DNA from 2 places in the Blautia sp. OF03-13 genome. Region 1 is predicted to be linked to the other one. Evidence: riboswitches for the same ligand, from Rfam matches in the RefSeq annotation. Region 1 holds a riboswitch; the other holds the start of a gene.
The links. A riboswitch is a leader RNA that binds a small molecule or an ion and turns the genes downstream of it on or off. The one in region 1 is predicted to bind lysine.
Positions count from the first base shown of each region.

Region 2: another riboswitch for lysine. It lies ahead of DXA55_RS12795 (alanine/glycine:cation symporter family protein); the one in region 1 lies ahead of dapA (4-hydroxy-tetrahydrodipicolinate synthase).

Region 1 is NZ_QTVR01000003.1:101,225-110,512, forward strand. Features, by position in the region: gene DXA55_RS03005 (hypothetical protein) at 1-572, shown strand, start outside; gene DXA55_RS03010 (polysaccharide deacetylase family protein) at 832-1,923, shown strand; gene typA (translational GTPase TypA) at 2,011-3,840, opposite strand; gene DXA55_RS03020 (single-stranded DNA-binding protein) at 4,246-4,875, shown strand; lysine riboswitch at 4,931-5,105, shown strand; gene dapA (4-hydroxy-tetrahydrodipicolinate synthase) at 5,257-6,147, shown strand; gene dapB (4-hydroxy-tetrahydrodipicolinate reductase) at 6,183-6,944, shown strand; gene DXA55_RS03035 (metallophosphoesterase family protein) at 7,093-8,010, opposite strand; gene DXA55_RS17005 (hypothetical protein) at 8,120-8,278, shown strand; gene DXA55_RS03045 (DUF4317 family protein) at 8,366-9,010, shown strand; gene DXA55_RS03050 (hypothetical protein) at 9,142-9,288, opposite strand, start outside.
Region 2 is NZ_QTVR01000017.1:45,279-54,566, forward strand. Features, by position in the region: gene DXA55_RS12770 (phospho-sugar mutase) at 1-345, opposite strand, end outside; gene DXA55_RS12775 (helix-turn-helix domain-containing protein) at 513-863, opposite strand; gene DXA55_RS12780 (AfsR/SARP family transcriptional regulator) at 860-2,119, opposite strand; gene DXA55_RS12785 (metal-dependent hydrolase) at 2,375-3,013, opposite strand; gene DXA55_RS12790 (amidohydrolase) at 3,275-4,891, opposite strand; gene DXA55_RS12795 (alanine/glycine:cation symporter family protein) at 5,009-6,487, opposite strand; lysine riboswitch at 6,673-6,847, opposite strand; gene DXA55_RS12800 (maltose acetyltransferase domain-containing protein) at 6,952-7,077, opposite strand; gene DXA55_RS12805 (peptide deformylase) at 7,121-7,531, opposite strand; gene DXA55_RS17340 (hypothetical protein) at 7,573-7,989, opposite strand; gene DXA55_RS12815 (SAM-dependent methyltransferase) at 8,062-8,667, opposite strand; gene DXA55_RS12820 (hypothetical protein) at 8,654-9,211, opposite strand; gene DXA55_RS18895 (GNAT family N-acetyltransferase) at 9,208-9,288, opposite strand, start outside.

The DNA of each region.
Region 1 (9,288 bases):
GCATCTACAAAATCCCGTATCTCTTCCACGGCGGCCACACCATTGAACTGACCGAAAAACAGAAAGACCCATACCGCGAGATCATCCTCGTGCAGGACAACAGCAGCATGGAATTCCTGCCGGATTTAAAACTCAACGATTCCACCGGCAAAACCATCGCCGACCGTGTAGAAGAGTCCCTGGACAAGGTATTCACAGCCGCAGCCGCCGGAAAATCCTTCAGCACCATCAAAAACGAATTTTCCGCCGACACCGCCGTACAGAAAAACGCCAAAGAACAGTACCAGCAGCTCTGCGATGCCTGCCTGAACAGCGACACCAACACCGGAATCACCAGTATCACCGTGAGCAGCGTCTCCACAACCGTAACCAACGAATCCAAGCAGATGAAGATTGAAACTAACGTGACCGCTGCGATCGAGCGACGAACCCGTTTCCTCCATTTCTTCCGGAAAACCAAAACAGAGACGATCACCTGGAAAATCGAATCCGCCGTAACGCTGGAGAAGGAAACCTGGGTCATGGGAAGTGACTTCCTGAAGGGCGTTGATCTGGGAAAACAGACGGGCTGAAATTGAATAAGAACTACGCGAAAAAGAGTGATTCTGCATCCGATTTTCCGGGAACAGAGTCACTCTTCTTTGCTGCGATGAAGATGTTAAGAAACCATGAACTTAAATTTACCAGAAGTGGAAAAATGTAAGAATTTGTGCCTTGCATCTTAGGTCAGATCACGTTATGATAGTAAGTAGAAAAATGTCGAAAAACGTTTGCGTTACGATGGAAGAAAGTTCCGCAAAGGGGCGGGACGATGGAGTATAAACAGATCATATGGAAAGAAAATCATTGAAACAGAGAAGAAAGCAGATGCGCCGCAGACAGATGATGCAGAAAGTATCACGGATTTCCCTGTGTGTGGTAATCGGCCTTCTTTTTCTTGCGCTTATCTGGAAATTTGCGGGAGCGCAGCTTGCGAAAAAAGGAATTGTACTGAGTAATGACACAGCCGCAAAGACGGTGAGCGAGACGGCGCCGGAGGCGGAGGACGGATCGGGAAATGCGGGAATTAAGAAGCTTGCGGAGACCACGCCGCCGAATGAGACGCCGGGATGGCAGTACAGCTCGTCGGGCTGGTGGTACGCAACGGATGCCACAACGTACTACGTCAACGGCTGGGCAGATATCGACGGAAACCAGTACCATTTTGATTCCAATGGTTACATGGCGACCGGCTGGAAACCGATCGGCGGAAAAGGCTGTTACTTTGATGACCAGGGTGTTTACCAGCCAGACCGCAACGGCTCGATGATGGTAGCCCTGACCTTTGATGACGGCCCAGACGTCTATACCAGCACGCTTCTCGATACGCTGGAGCAGTACGGGGCACAGGCGACGTTCTTTATGCTCGGCAGCAATGTGGAAAAATACGGTGCAGATGTGATCCCGCGCATGGCGGCGATCGGCTGTGAGCTTGGAAACCATTCCTATGCTCATCCGAATATGAAAGAACTGAGCCTCGACGACGGCCTCGCCCAGTTCCAGATGACGGATGATCTGATTGCCCAGTACAACAACGGCCAGGGCGCATCCGTTGTCCGTTTCCCGTATGGAAACAGCACCGATGAACTGCTCGCATCTATCGGCCGCCCGAGCATCATGTGGGATGTCGATACCCTGGACTGGCAGACAAAAAATGTACAGGCAAACATCAGCGCCGTTCTCGACAGTGTAAGCCCGGGAGACATTATCCTGATGCATGATATCCACGAGACGACCGTAGAATCGTGTGCAACGATTGTGCCGGAGCTGATCAACCGCGGGTATGAGCTTGTCACGATTCATACTCTTGCAGCGGCAAACGGCGTGGATCTTGCAGCGGGAGAGACGTATTACGGCTTCCATGGCGGAACGACAAACGAATAGAAAACAGAATAGAAAAACGACAAAGAACCGCCGGTTTACTCTCAAATCAAGAGTGAACCGGCGGTTCTTATGTCGTTTTATAAAAATTTATTTCATTGCCGCTCTCTTACGAAGTCTGGAATCCAGCTCTTTCTTACGGATACGTAAGGAAACCGGAGTAACCTCAAGAAGCTCGTCCTTGTCGATGAAGTCCAGAGCCTGCTCCAGGGAAAGGATTCTCGGCGGAGTCAGACGCAGTGCCTCGTCGGAGGAAGAAGTACGGGTGTTGGTCAGGTGTTTCGTCTTGCAGACGTTCAGCTCGATATCCTCGGCCTTACCGTTCTGTCCGATAACCATACCGGCGTAAACCTTCTCGCCAGGTCCGATGAACAGAGTACCGCGCTCCTGTGCGGAGTACAGACCGTAGGTAACGGACTCGCCTGCCTCGAAAGCGATCAGGGAACCCTGTTTGCGGTATTCGATGTCGCCCTTGTACGGTGCGTAATCTTCAAACTCGGTGTTCAGGATACCAGTTCCTTTGGTGGAGGTCATGAAGATTCCACGGAAACCAATCAGGCCTCGTGCCGGGATTTCGAACTCCAGACGGGTGGAACCATCGCTTGCGCGGCTCATGCCGTGAAGCTCGCCTTTACGCTCGCTGAGGAGCTGGATGACAGTACCGGAGAACTCGTCCGGAACGTCAACGTATGCGATTTCCATTGGCTCGAGTTTGCGTCCGCGCTCGTCCTCTTTGTAGATAACTTCTGCCTTACTTACTGCGAACTCATATCCCTCACGGCGCATGTTTTCGATCAGGACGGACAGATGCAGCTCACCACGGCCGGAAACCTTGAAGCAGTCTGCGGAATCAGTCTCCTCGACGCGGAGAGAAACGTCAGTGTTCAGCTCACGCATCAGACGGTCACGCAGGTGGCGGGAAGTTACGTATTTACCTTCTTTACCGGCCAGCGGGCTGTCGTTTACGATGAAGTTCATGGAAATAGTCGGCTCGGAGATTTTCTGGAACGGGATGGAAACCGGGTTGTCCAGATCGCCGCAGAGAGTATCTCCGATGTGGATATCCGGGATACCGGAAACAGCAACGATAGAACCGATGCCTGCCTCAGTAACCTCTACTTTTTTCAGTCCGTCAAATTCATACAGTTTGCTGACCTTTACTTTTTTCTTCTTGGTCAGATCGTGGTGGTTGACCAGCATAACGTCCTGGTTCACGCGGATCGTTCCGTTTTCAACTTTGCCGACACCGATACGTCCAACGTATTCGTTGTAGTCGATGGTACTGATCAGAAGCTGTGTGCCAGCTTCCGGATCGCCGGTCGGAGCCGGGATGTATTTCAGGATGGTCTCGAACAGAGGAGTCATATCCTTCGGGGTATCGTTCAGATCGAGTACTGCATGACCCATCTTTGCGGATGCGTACAGAAACGGACAGTCAAGCTGTTCGTCAGATGCATCGAGGTCCATCAGAAGCTCGAGCACTTCGTCGATAACTTCATCCGGGCGTGCTTCCGGGCGGTCGATCTTGTTGATGCAGACGATAACGGACAGATCCAGCTCGAGTGCTTTTTTCAGCACGAATTTGGTCTGCGGCATAGCGCCCTCGAATGCGTCTACAACCAGAATAACGCCGTCTACCATTTTCAGAACTCGCTCAACCTCGCCGCCGAAGTCCGCATGGCCTGGGGTGTCGATGATGTTGATTTTCGTTCCTTTGTAGTAAACTGCTGTATTTTTGGAAAGAATGGTGATTCCACGCTCACGCTCGATATCGTTCGAGTCCATGACACGTTCCTGAACCTCCTGATTGGCACGGAAAACGCCGCTCTGTTTCAGAAGCTCGTCTACCAGTGTAGTTTTACCATGATCGACATGGGCGATGATGGCAACGTTTCTTACATCTTCTCTCGTTGTTTTCATTTCTTCATTCCTCTTCCTATGGGTTGACCCTGCCGGGTTCAATTTTTCAAAATTTCAAGCCGGCCGGGAATGTTTATCACAGCACAAAGGCAGGTGCCTTGCCGTTTTGTCTCTGCTGGATGCCTGCCTATCTAAACTATTATAGCACAGAACAGAGAAAAAAAACAGGGAAGATGTGACATTTTTTGTATTGCAATGGTAGAAAATACGAAGCATGTGGTGCGGTTTTTACAGAAACATATACAAAAAATTGGGCAGAATGCTGATTTGAATAGAAATAAAAAAATCTGGAAAAAAGTGGTTCTGAAAAAGAAAAGTGGTTCATACATTAGGATTATAGATCAGCAAAGTACCGATCAGAAATCAATATTCAGAAAGAAAAGACAAAGGAAGGGGATTTTCATTATGGCAGACAAGATGATTGAAAACAATCAGGTGGTTATCATGGGAGAGATTGTCTCCCCGTTTACATTCAGCCATCAGGTATTCGGAGAGGGCTTTTACCTCGTCAATGTGATGGTCAAGCGGTTGAGTGAATCGCAGGACATCATTCCGGTGATGGTCTCCGAGCGGCTGGTGGACGTATCACAGGATTACCAGGGTGAGTGGATCTGCATCAGTGGTCAGTTCCGGTCCTACAACCGCCACGAGGAGAAGAAGAACCGTCTGGTACTCTCCGTATTTGCGCGGGAACTAAGCTTCGTGGAGGAAGAGGACGATTCCGTCAAATCCAACCAGATTTACCTCGATGGATACATATGTAAACCGCCGGTCTACCGGAAAACACCTCTGGGAAGAGAGATCGCCGACCTTCTGATTGCGGTCAACCGTCCGTATGGAAAATCAGATTATATCCCGTGCATCTGCTGGGGACGGAATGCGCGGTATGCCTCTGCGTTTGCCGTGGGCGGCCACGTTCTCATCTGGGGACGGATCCAGAGCCGGGAATATATGAAGCGGCTGAGCGAGACGGAAATGGAAAAGCGGACCGCATATGAGGTTTCGGTGAGCAAGCTGGAATACAGTGAGAGTTAAAGCGCGATCCGCTGTTGACAAGAAAATTTAATGATGCTATAGTAAGAGCAGAACTGAAGTGGATAGAGGTCGCATTACTTCAAGAGTACCTTTTCGGATGCCTCAGCAGCAAAAGAAGAAGAGGAAAAGGGAAGAATGCCGAAGGACATCCGGCGCTGAACCGGTATGCTCCTGGGCGCAGGTTGAAAAAATCTGCGACTGTCATCGAGAGATGGAGAGCTATCTGATCATAGATACTGCGTATGTGTGAATTTGGAGGCGATCTTATCGGGGATGAGGCGCCTCTTTTTTAAACGGAAAGTGAAATTTTCCGTGAGAGATAAGCTCCGGCGACTGATTTCTTATGGTTTTATCTGACACAACATACAGGAGGAAAAGAGAATGTCTATTTTTAAAGGTGCAGCTGTTGCAATGATCACACCGATGACCGAAACACAGGAAGTGAATTACGAAAAACTCGGAGAACTGATTGAGGAGCAGATCGCCGGCGGAACCGACGCCATCGTTATCTGCGGAACCACCGGTGAGGCTTCGACCCTGTCCCATGAGGAGCATCTGGATGCCATCAAATATACCGTGGAAAAAGTAAATCACAGAATCCCGGTAATTGCAGGAACCGGCTCCAACAGCACGGAGACAGCAATTTATCTGTCTCAGGAAGCAGAAAAATACGGCGTGGACGGACTTCTTCTCGTTTCTCCGTATTACAATAAAGCAACACAGAAGGGCCTGATTGCACACTTTACCGCAATCGCAGACAGCGTCAAAGTGCCGGTCATCCTTTACAACATTCAGGGCAGAACCGGCGTAAACATTGCACCGGAAACGATCGCCTATCTGTTCAACAACGTTGAGAATATCGTTGCAGTCAAAGAGGCTTCCGGAAACATTTCCCAGGTCGCAAAAATTATGCAGCTGACCGATGGAAAGATCGATCTGTACTCCGGAAACGACGATCAGGTTGTGCCGATCCTTTCCCTTGGCGGAAGCGGTGTAATCTCCGTTCTTTCCAATGTAGCACCGCGCAAGACCCACGACATGGTACAGAAATTCCTCGACGGCGATGTGGCCGGATCCAGAGAAATCCAGCTGAGAGCACTGCCGCTCATCGATGCGCTGTTCTGCGAAGTAAACCCGATTCCGGTAAAAGCAGCGCTGAACCTGATGGGCAAAGAGGTTGGACCGCTTCGTCTGCCGCTGACCGAGATGGAGCCGCAGAACCAGGAGCGCCTGGCAAAGGCTATGAAAGATTTTGGAATCAAACTGGCTTAAGTTAAGAATACACGAAGTAAAGAAGGAAAAAGACAATGGTTAAAATTATTATGCATGGCTGCAACGGCCATATGGGACAGGTCATCACCGGCCTGGTAAAAGAAGATGCAAATGCAGAAATCATAGCCGGAATCGATATGAACGACAACGGCCAGAACGATTACCCGGTATTCAAAAGCCTGGCAGAATGCGATGTTCCGGCAGACGTAGTCGTTGACTTTTCTTCCTACAAGGCAGCCGACGCACTGCTCGATGCCTGCAAGGAGAAAAAACTTCCACTCGTCCTCTGCACCACAGGCCTCACCGAGGATCAGCTCAAAAAAGTGCAGGAGACCAGCAAAGAAATCCCGGTTCTCCGCTCTGCAAATATGTCCCTTGGTGTGAATACGCTGATGAAACTGGTACAGGCAGCTGCAAAAGTGCTTGCCGAAGCAGGCTTTGATATGGAGATCGTGGAGAAACACCACAAACTGAAATGCGACGCTCCAAGCGGAACCGCCATCGCCCTGGCAGACAGCCTGAACGCGGCAATGGACAACCAGTACCACTACGTATACGACAGAAGCCAGCGCCACGAGCAGCGTGACCCGAAAGAAATCGGAATCTCTGCTGTACGCGGCGGCACCATCGTCGGCGACCACGACGTCATCTTCGCAGGCCCGGACGAGGTTGTTACCCTGTCCCACAGAGCATATTCCAAGGGGGTTTTTGGAAAAGGTGCTGTAGAGGCCGCAAAATTCCTGGCTGGAAAGCCAGCCGGTATGTATGATATGCAGGATGTGATTGCTGCGAAGTAAGGCAGAAGCAGGAAATAGAAAAGATAAAAAAGAAGGCAGGCTGTGTGCAGTTGCACAGCCTGCCTTCTTTTGAGCTGCTTTTCTGTTTTAGCCAATGAGTTTTTTCACTTATGCAGCGTAATAGGAATACGTTCCTCTGTCAAAAAATCTATTTCAGTTCCCGTTCCGCTTTTTCCCAGATCTCTTCGTCAAGATCAGTCAGCGCCAGTGCATCCGCAAGTTCCCGCACCCGTTTTACCGTGAGATAAAAGTAATTGATACCGCAGGTCAGCGTCCGCTTTAAGGAGCGGGCAAGGACACTGCCGTGGGTTTCCAGTTCGGCACGGTCGAACTCGGCGAGATAGCCCTCGAGATCATAGGGGATCTGAAAACATTCGATCTGCCATGTGCTGTTTTCCAACGTCAGAATTGCGAAGTGCGCATGGCCGCCGACATCATCAAGCGCAAGCCCAAGGGATCCTGGATTCAGATACGTTTTTCCTGCGTATTCTTTCTGTTCCTGCTTGTGGCTGTGGCCGCCAAGCAGGATGGAGGCATCGAGATTTTCCAGATGAGAAAGCAGGAGCTCCGGATGCAGCCCGAAATTCCCTCGGATTTCACCAGGTGCGCCGTGGCAGAGCCGAAGTGCCGGGAAAAGGGATTCACGGCAGGTGTCCGGTGTAACTTCTTCCTGCGGTACAAAAACGGGAACCAGTTTCCCGGCTCCATCCATTTTTCCAATCAGAACACCGTCTGTCGGCAGCTGCTCAAAAAATTTTAGATCCTGATCGGTAAGATTCCGAAACGTGTAATCCAGAAGCCCGCTCGTCGAAGAACCCGCCTTCCAGTTCTGCGGCTGCCAGAGATTCTCAAGCAGATATTCCTCCCGGTTGCCGCGCACCAGATAGCACGGAAACTCCTCCTGCATTTCGCGGAGCACCCCCATCATCCTCTGCGGAAACGGCCCATCCGTCACAAAATCTCCCAGCCCGATGATACCGTCAATTTGCTGCCTGCGAAGAAACTCCATCACCTCCGAGAGTGCATAATAATTCCCATGAAGATCACTGATTACTGCTAATTTCATGTGTTTTCCTTTCTATGTCAAAATCATAAAATGCGAGATACTGTCTTGATTTTATCAAATGGTGAGAAGGAACGCAATTTATAAAAATATAAGCCAGGCAATTGATGAAATGATGGAAGACAGCAAAACGGAAGGCATTGAAAAAGGCAAACTTGAGGTGTTATCAAATTTATTAAAAAAAGGAACGATCAGCATTCAGGATGCCGCCGACTGTATGGCAGTGTCTGTGGCGGAATTTAAGAAGCTGGTCAATAAGTATCCCATCTGATTCCGAAAAACCTGCTGACAGAAAAAGCATGTTGTGATAAGATCAAAGGCAGAGAGTTTCGAATATCTTTACTGTCGGAGGGAATGTATGATTAATCGGGAAGACATGCTGGAGCTGACGAGGAGGATGACGCCGGCGCGGACTTCGTTTGTGCGGATGGCGGGTTGCTATACGGATTCGGATGGGGAGTATGACGGCAGTTTCAACATTCATTTTCTGAAACTGTCCGGTTCGGAAAAGGCCAGGAATCTGGCGATTGCCAAGAAAATTCCGTTTGCGGAATCGAATGAGAAGCTGCGGGAATACCGTTTTCCGGAAACATCCCAGGGGCCGGGCAGTATCTGGCAGATGCTGATGGCGCTGCGGGAATGCGGACTGAAGAACGATGCGCTGTTGGAAACGTTCTATGATATCCTGATCGAAGGATTGCAGATTCACGGGGCTTATGCCATTTACATGTTTTATGACCGGTATGATATTCCGGCAAAGGCTTCCGATAAAGAGCGCCTGGGGGAATCCGAGGAGATGTTCCCCTATCTGATCTGCGCTGTCTGCCATCTGGTTGGAGAATACGAGCCGGGAAATCCTATCTGTGGATTCCTGTTTCCTGCCTTTGTGGACCGGAGCGGAGATCTGGAACGGGTTGATATTTATGCAGAGCGTGCAGCGTGGGGCGATCGGATAGCCAGCATTCTTGGCGCGAAGGGCAGAAAATTCAGATGCGGTCTGTAAAAGAAAAAATCAAAATTGACGGATCAAACCAGGTGCTGATGTGCCTGGCAGTAAAAAAACTTCCCGGCGAACCTGCATGTATCGTTCGCCAAGGGAAGTTTTTTAGATACGGGAGCAGCAGAAGTGCATATTTACTGTGCCATCCCCGCTCCATTCTGTGTAGTTGCTCCGTTTTCCTGCGGATTCTGCGTCTCATTGTCGCCGCCGCTTACCACATCGTCCACCGCGCGGCCGACATCCTCAACGCCCTCACCGACACCACGGGTCACATCTTCAGC
Region 2 (9,288 bases), on a different contig from region 1:
ATACGTTTTGATTCCGTTTGCATTCAGGCAGAGTGCTGCTTCGCGTGCGAATTCCGGAGACATTCTTCTGGAATCGTGTGCGATGGCTACGCCTTTTTCCTGTCCGTTCTGGGAAATAATGTAGTTGGCAAGGCCCTGGGTTGCCTGGCGTACGGTGTAGATGTTCATGCGGTTGGTACCCGCTCCGATGACACCGCGGAGTCCGCCGGTACCGAACTCAAGCTGACGGTAGAAACGGTCTTCGATTTCTGCCTCATTTCCTTCGAGTGCTTTCAGCTCTTCTCTGGATGCCTCATCAAAATATGGATCATTGCACCATTTTTCATATACTTCTCTGTAACTCATGTTTGTTATCCTCCCTGTCTGTTGTACTTTATTTAACTTAAGACAGCAGACTTTTTCTGGATTTAAGCTCGTTTCATCACAGCTTAAAGTTACTATTTGTTTAGTCTGCTGTCAACTTAAAAATTAATTTATTTTTTCTAATTCTCTTGGTTCCTGATAAAGCTCTTTTAGATCACTGAGAACCTGTACTTTTCCTTTGCGGTCTGCGGTGCTCCAGGCTTTTCGTCAGTTCCATGACAGCCTTCATATAGCAGGCATGATCCTCTCTTAACCGGCCATACCTTCCGCAGCGTTCCGCGCAGACGGTACATCATATTTTTCAGTGCTCCGTACGGATTTTCACTCTTCTCATCCGTCCAGAGTGCTTCGGTTAACTGTTCCAGTGTTACGATATGGTTTTTGTTGCAGATCATATAAACCAGCAGCTTTGTGATCATCGGGGAATGAATCGCTTCCTCGTTGAGGCAGCGTGTTTCATCGTACATGCGGAATCTTCCAGGCAGCTGTACGCGAATCATAAAACATCGTCTCCTTCTAAGAACTCAAGCTCTTTTTCGGTCTGAATTGCCGGCAGTGCACTGTATTTCAGATTCTTTGCCCAGCCTTTTTTCTCCTCGGAGAAGCGCTCGCTGATTCTCTTGTAGACGAGTTCGCATCCTCTCTGGCTGCCGCCCTGCAGCAGAATCACATACTGGGACGGGCTGTATTTTGCAAAGAAATCGGAATGACGCAGGCTGCGTTTCATTACCTCAAGCAGCTTTTCGGACATACGGTCAAGGCGCGGACCGCCTTTTGCCGGGTAACCTTTTCCGTCTGTAATGGTGCACAGCATCAGCCACGGCATCTGTCCGTTCAGCTCGGACATACGGTAAACAAGTCGGTAGCAGTCACGGAATCCGGCGAGGGAACAGAAGAATGCTCCGCCCTTTTCTCCCGGGCTCTCCTGAAGATCTGCCTGTACCTCTTCGATCACGCGGTGTCTGCTGCCCATGCGGCTTCCCAGATAGCGGTACTGCTCCACCAGTTTCTCGCTCGGTGTAACGCCAAGCTCTTCAAAGTAATGTTTCGAGGTCTGCTCGTACAGTTTCATGGCCTCTTTGTATCTCTCCAGGCCGATCAGCGCCTGCATCTGGACTGCCTGCCACTCGTCGAACGGATACAGTTCGGAAGCAACAGAAGTCAGTTTCTGCAGCTCATCGAACTCCTCGTTTTTCAGAAGATACTCACTTACTTCTTTCAGTGCATCGGAATATACTTTTTTCAGCTGCGCGCGCTCCGCCTGTACCCACTCTTCCTCGCCGAAATCTGCAAGGAACTCTCCGGTGTACAGCTCCAGTGCTTCGATCATCTGATCCATGCGCGCTTTCTCGTCCGTCTCTTTTCCTGCTTCCAGGATCTTATTTTTGATATCAATCGCATCTACCTCGACCGGCATCGGGCTGGTCCAGTGGTAAACGCCTTTCTGTGTATAAATGTACTCAAACTGCGGAAGTCCTGCCTCGACAAGGCTTCTTTTCAGGCGATGTACGCCGACACGCAGGCTGTTTGCCGCGTCCGCCACATCTTCTCTTCCGTATGTGCTCTCCAACAGTCTTCCTCTGGAAATTCCATTGTCCTTGTTATAGAGGAAAATCTGCAGAAGTCTCATCGATTTTGTTGCCATTGTTTTCCGGAAGGAAATCGGCTGGTCGCCGTACTCCAGGAAAAAACTTCCCATCATGTGTACTTTTAAAAGCGGTAACTGTTCTGTTTGGTTTTTCATTTCTTCGTTCATACTAACTCCTGTATTGCCTGTTGTGCTCTAATCTCTGTGGTCGGTTGCGCTGCGCTCCGCAATCGGCTGCGGTAACGGGCCGGCGGTTCCCTGTTCGTTCATTTCAAAAACAATTACGGACGCCGGATTTCTGTTTTCTATTTTACATCATTTTAATCAAAAATCCTACTATAAAATGTATAAAATATTAACTTTAACACCGAAAAATTCCTGCTTTTTCTTCTTTTGTCTTGTTATCTTTTTGTCAATCCCATCTCATCCGTAAATTGCCCGCATGATTTTAGCCATCAGCCGCCCTGCAGGCGCCGAGAGCACCAGTACTACAGCAAGAGATACCATGCCGCACCCGAGCAGTGCGCGGTTCACAAGTCCCCGTGCTGAGCAGAATCCGAGGCAGAATCCCTTCTTCCAGGGCCAGAACAGCTTTTCCGGTTTCCGGTTGAAAAAATCGAGCACCAGATGGGACAGAAAGCCCACGGCAAAATAAGCGGACGCATCCGGGTAGATGATGTCCACGCACGCCGTCAGCAATGCCAGCGCCGCAAATGAATGCATGAAGGAGCGGTGCGGCTGCTGTTTCCCATAGGCGCAGATCAGCAAAAATGCTGCCGTTCCGGTGAGGAGACGCAGCACGCTGCTGTCGCTTGTGAGGCGGCGGTAAATTCCAAGATTCAGTTTATACTCCGCAAGAATTGTGAGCACCGCAACTGCAACTGTTGCCGTAATAATCTTATCGGCATCGCGGTGCGCCTGTGAAGTGCCGACATCAATGTCACTGATCAAACCGCCGATCGCGGCAGCCCCGGCACCGGCCACAAGCGCGGGAACCGTCTGCGGCTGTAAAACAGCAAGTGCCGCTGCTGTTCCAATAAAAAAATGTGTTCTTCCAAGCATTTGTCTGTTTTTTCCTTTCGTAAAATTTCCTTTATCATAGCACATTCCCGCCCTTTTATGCAACCATTTGTTCGATTCTTTTACGACCGTATGGTCCTATCAGGATCAAAAAAAGAACCTCCTGCGACCGTTTATCGCCGCAGGAGGTTCTCCTCTGTTTCTGCCTTTATTCCATACTATTTCCAGGTTATCTTATTTCACGTTTTTCCCTTCATTGTATGAATTTTCATTTGACATTTATCGCTCATTTGAGTTATATCTTTATGCTTCATATACCAGTTCACCAGCAAGATACGTCCGGCACACCGGAATGTCTTTGATCGTGCTCTCATCCACCTCAAACGGATTCTGACCCAGTACGACGAAGTCTGCCATCATGCCTTCTGCGATCTGGCCTTTCACGTTCTCCTCGAAACTTGCCTCGGCACTGCGGATCGTGTAACTGTCGAGTGCTTCCTGTACGGTGAATTTCTGATCCGGCAGGTACGGGCCGACATGGTCGCGCAGCGTTGTTCTTGTGACAGCGCACTGCATGCAGGCGAGGGCATCCGGCAGCTCTACCGGGCAGTCAGTTCCGTTGCTGACGGAGACGCCGTTATTCATCAGCGTCTTCCAGCTGTAGCTTGTGCTCGCAAGCTCTTTGCCGACGCGCTCCTCTACGATATGGTTATCGTAATCGAGGAAGATGCTCTGTGCGTAAACGTGAAGATGCATTTTCGCGATTTTTTCAAGCTGATCGGCTCTTGTGATCTGGCAGTGCACGATGCCGTGGCGGTGATCTTCTCTCGGGTTTTCAGCAAGGGCTTTTTCATAGGCACTTAACACGCGGTCGAGGCACGCATCACCGATCGTGTGAACTGCAGCCTGCATGCCGTGTGCATTGGCGTAGCCGATCATCTCATCCATGGTTTCCTGGGTGAATACCGGGATTCCGCAGGTGGACGGGTCGTCTGCGTATGGGCGACTGAGGAATGCTGTTCTCGCACCGAGTGCGCCGTCGCCGAGCATTTTCAGCGGTCCGATTTTAAAGCGGTCTGTGCCGATGCCGGTCACATTTCCAGCCTCAACGAAACCTTTTAAGGATTCCAGATCGGTAAAGTTGCTCTGCTCGTAAACGCGGACGGTCAGCTCGCCGGAATCCTCGAGTTCTTTGTATGCTTCGTTGACGGTCTGCCACGGAACGGCGCGGTAAACGCAGTAATCATCACTCTGGCTGCTGGTGACGCCGTAGCTGTTCAGGGCTTTGCAGGCGCTGCGGATCATATCTTTGATTTCCTCTTTGCTCGGCACCGGAATGCTGTCGTAAACCGGTTCCATTGCATTGTCGAAGAATCTTCCGTCCGGCTCACCGTTTTCCATACCGATCTCTCCGCCCTCCGGCTGCGGGGTATCTGCGGTGACGCCGAGGAGTTCCAGTGCTTTGCTGTTGACTACGAGGCAGTGGCCGCACGCTCTCGTCGCGCAGATCGGAACTTCAGTTGATACGCGGTCAAGATCGTAGCGGTTCGGCATGCGGTCCACGTCCGTGAAGTAATCCTGATTCCAGCCGCGGCCCATCAGCCATGCGCCGTCTTTTCGCGGATGCTCTTTCTGGAAGGTGTCGAGGCAGGCGAGCATATCTTCCAGGCTTTCGGTATGTGCGGCAAGCTGCGCTTTCAGCAGGGAGCTTCCGTAATTTAAAAGGTGCATATGGCTGTCGTTAAAACCGCTGCAGACGAATTTTCCGCCGAGGTCTACAACTTTGTCGCCGGCTGCTGCAAGGGCATCTGCCTCTGCGCTGCTTCCGGCGAAAACAAATTTGCCGTCTTCTACTGCAAACGCTTCGACAAGCGGCAGTTTTCCGGTGTAGACAGCTCCGTTTTTGTAAATTGTTTTCATATCATTATCCTCCTACTGTCATCTAAATTTGATTCTATTCTTTTCTGCCCATTTGCGCAATATACAAATTCAGACACGCTATTCTCTTGCGTGTCTGGATTCGCTTTTGAATATTTTTTATTTCGTTTTCTCTTCGTAGAACAGGCAGGCGTTCTTGTCTACCGTGCCCTGGCCGAAGTTTCTTGCTTTGTAGTCTTTCAGCAGTTTGAAATACTGGTTCGAGAGAATCAGGATCACTGCTACGTTGACGAAGGTCGGGATCGCAGATGTGATATCAACGACAGTCCAGATAAAGCCCTGGTTGTTGGTCTTTACCAGATAGATCGTCCACAGTACGCCCGGCAGAGCGCGGACTGCGTAGAAGATTTTCATGACGATATCTTTCATCTTGCCTTCTTTTTTATACAGATGCTCCAGAATTGCCAGATAGTAGGTGAACCATCCGCCGGAAGTCGTTACAGTGAAAATGACCATGATGACTGCCAGAAGGATGCTTCCAAATTTGCCGAATCCGCTTGCAAATGCACTTAAAGCAAGTGTTCCGCCGTTCGTTCCGTCGGTCCAGTTTCCGCTTAAGATAACGGAAAGTGCGGTGATCGTACAGATAACCATGGTATCAAAGAATACCTCGAAAGATCCCCACAGACCCTGCTCTACCGGATGCGGTGTTTTTGCGGAAGCATGGATCATTGGAGAAGTACCCCATCCAGCCTCATTGGAGTATACGGAACGCGCCATACCCACACGGATAATCTCGCTGACTGCGCAGCCGGCAAAACCGCCGATCGCTGCTGTTCCGGTAAATGCGTTTGTTACGATGGCTGCAAATACGCCAGGAACGCGGTTGATGTTGATGATGATCATGCCAATTCCCATCAAGATATAAAGAACGCTCATAAATGGAACGAGCTTGCTGAACAGACTTGCGATTTTCTTCGTACCGCCGCTTGTAACGACATAGGTCAGAATGCAGAGCAGAACGCCCATCACGATAACGCCTTCTACTTTGAAGCTTCCAAGATTGATATTCTCAATACCGAACGCACCGGCTACGACCTGAGATGCGGTCAGGTTGGAAGAGGTTACGAAGAAGGTGGAGAAAATACCGATGCCGAAGATGAGCGCCGGGATCAGCCACAGCTTGCCCCAGTGGCGCTCCTCGCCAAGTCCGCACTCCATGTAGTAAGTCGGACCGCCGTAGTACTCACCTTTTTCGTTGGTGTGACGGTAGTAGCAGCCGAGGGTAACCTCAACCTGTTTTAATATCATACCAAGCAGAGACGAAAGCCACATCCACATAATGGCTCCCGGGCCGCCTGCTGCAACTGCAGTTGCAACACCGGCGATATTACCGAATCCTACGGTACCGCCGATAGCGGTCGAAATCGCCTCAAACGAGGAAAGCATACCCTTTCCTTCACTTGCTTTGTCTTCTTTCTGGAACAGTTTTCCGCCGGTTCTCTTCATAATCCAGCCAAAGTGACGGAACTGGAAAAATCCAGAACGAACGGTAAAGTACAGACCGGTCAGAATCATCAGCGCGATCAGCGGCACGCCCCAAAGGACACCGTCCAGCCAGTTAAGAAATGCTATCATGTCAAAATCCTCCCTTTTTTCTTTTCCGGCAACAGTTTTCTTCAGACGTATCCTGTAACACCCGTTTCGTCTTTCGTTCTCCAACCAAACAGATTTCCACCCCTGGAACCTTTTGTCACGGTTCCAACTGCAGTACAATAAAAAGAGCAGCGGTCTTCACCACTGCTCCATTAAATCTACGTTCATGAAGCAATAGCTCCTCCACCAGTACGGTGAGAGTGCACAGCCTGTTCGACTGTACCCCAACGCAGACAGTTTTTCGGGAACTGCCCCGTTTCGGCGAATGCTCCTTTCCCTGCCCGTCCCAGACCCCGTTGTCTCAGGACAGCTACTCTTAGCCTTCGCGCCTCTATTGCCGAATATGTATATTGACAGGTATTATCATATGTTTCTTTTCGCTACTTGTCAATCGTTTTTTCGACATTATTTTACAAAAATTTTATATTTTCGAAATTTGTCCTGATTTATTTGACTTTCTTGTCTCCCTCTGACGGCTTCAGCTGGTTGAACTTCCACAGACGCTCCATATAGCCGGACTGCTCTTTGGCCAGCTCTTCCACATTCGGGTTGTAAATGATTCCTTTTACCATTCATTCTCTGTCTGTCATACTGTCCTCCTGTCTGCTGTAGGATCTAAATAAGTATCCCTTCCAGATGATCCATCTCATGCTGGCAGATCTGGGCTGGCCAGCCGGTGAATTTCTGGCGTTGTTTTTTCCAGTTCCAGTCGTAGTATTCGATTTCGATGTTCTGGTACCGCTTTGTTTTCCGCACGCCTGGCAGGGAAAGGCAGCCTTCTTCTGTTTCGTAGGGGCCGCTTTTGCGGACGATCACCGGGTTGAACATGATGATGTCGCGGAATCCGGCGTTTACGATGATGATGCGTTTTTTCACGCCGATCATATTTGCCGCCATGCCGACGCATGCCTCGCGGTTTGCTGCCAGTGTGTCCTGCAGATCTCTTCCCACCTGCAGATCTTCCTCTGTCGCCGGGATGGATTTCTGTCCGAGGAAGAGAACGTCTCTCATAATTGGTTTTACCATTTGTGTTTCCTTTCTCTTTCGGCCTTAAAGGCCGAAATCGTTTAATTTTCTATTTGAATCCGCATATCGCACGATGTGCATCCGATCACGGTTTTTCCGCCTTCCTGCTCCAGTCGTTCTACTGTTCCGCTGCAGAACGGACAGATCCAGTCAATCTGTTTTCCGGCTTTGACGGCCTGCATCATGTTGACGAATTTTGTCGTATCTACATTTTTCGAATTGCAATTCTGCGTCCAATCACCGGAGAGTACTTTTCGCAATTCGCCGTTTTCATTCAGAATAACGGTGTCGCCCTCCTCGATGTTCCAGTCATACAGCATCTGATCCTCCTGGCGGATGCGCGATTCTGTTCCGTTTTCATCTTTCAAAACAACAACTGCCATGACAGGCTCGTCGGCACCGCGCTCCTCACAGCCGAAATCAAGGTCTTCCTCAATTCGCATTACCTGATATTTCATAAAAACGCCCTTTCTTCAAATATAATTCATGCTTTTTTGTATTCCACACGGTTTTTGCTGTTACAAAACTTTTTATTCCTGAATCGTAAAAATCACAACCCGCTCCCGGCTGTCCCCGCCCGGAAACAGATCCATACAGTCGATCTCATCGAGAAATTCCAGTTCCGGCACCGTCATCAGATACGAGATATAAGCATCCGACGGGTAATAGAAAAACAACTGGATCTCCCGCGGATTTTCGTAGTACGATTCCAGCAGTCTTGTCATCGCTTTTCTTAAGATTTCAAGCGAAAACGGGTTAAAAAAATACACCCGGTCCACTTCCGCAGGAACGGGAAAATTTTCGGCGCTCTCCAGCACAAACTCTGTCCGCGCGCCGGAGACCGCCGCTTTTTTATTTTCCACCGCCTTCGCATAAATCCGGTCATCATACTCCACACCGATGGACCGGCACCGGGTCTGCGCCGATAAGAAGAAATCCACGCGGCCCTTTCCGCATCCGTAATCGAGCAGCGTATTTCCCTTTCGGATCATCCCTGTGTTTGCCATCCGTTCCAGCACGCAGTATGGGGTCGGCTCATACGGATACCGGTACAGATCCGACCGGCTGTCGTCCCGCCCCATTGTGTGGATCTGAAGCAATCTGTCCCAGCGGTTCTCGTTTTTATCTTCTCTCATCGCCCGTCTCCCGATACTGATACTGTTCAAATAATTCCAGATATTCTTTCTCCACTGCATCAAACGGCCGCACCGCGTAGTCCAGCGTGATGTGAAGCTTCGGTGCATCCCCCTCCTGCGGCTCCTCCAGCAGATTCGTCAAATCGTACCACAGCAGATCATTGTCGATCTGTTTCATCATCCGCTGCTCCTCCGCCCTCAGATCACTGCCAAGATATTTCTCATAAATCACCGAAAGCAGATGGTCCTCAATCTCGCGGTACCGCGGCATCTCCTGCTTTAATGGCCGCGGCACGTCCGACATGTAGCACTCGCTTGCGTCATGCAGAAGACACGCCAGCACCAGCCGCCGGGAATAGCCGCGCGCGGCAGCCTCTTTCGCACAGCAGATGCAGTGCTCTCCCACTGACCAAAACGTCGTCACATGGCCGTTTCCGCGGCAGATCATCGGCAGCGCATGCGCAAAATCTTCCACACAGAGCAGCCCCGGATCAGGATGTACGGGATCGAAGTGTTTTCTTGTATACGTCGTTATCGTACTCATTCTTTAACCTCGCTGTACGGCTTTACTGCCGGCTGTCCCGCGTGCGGCTCGCCGATGATTTTTTCCATCCAGACCAT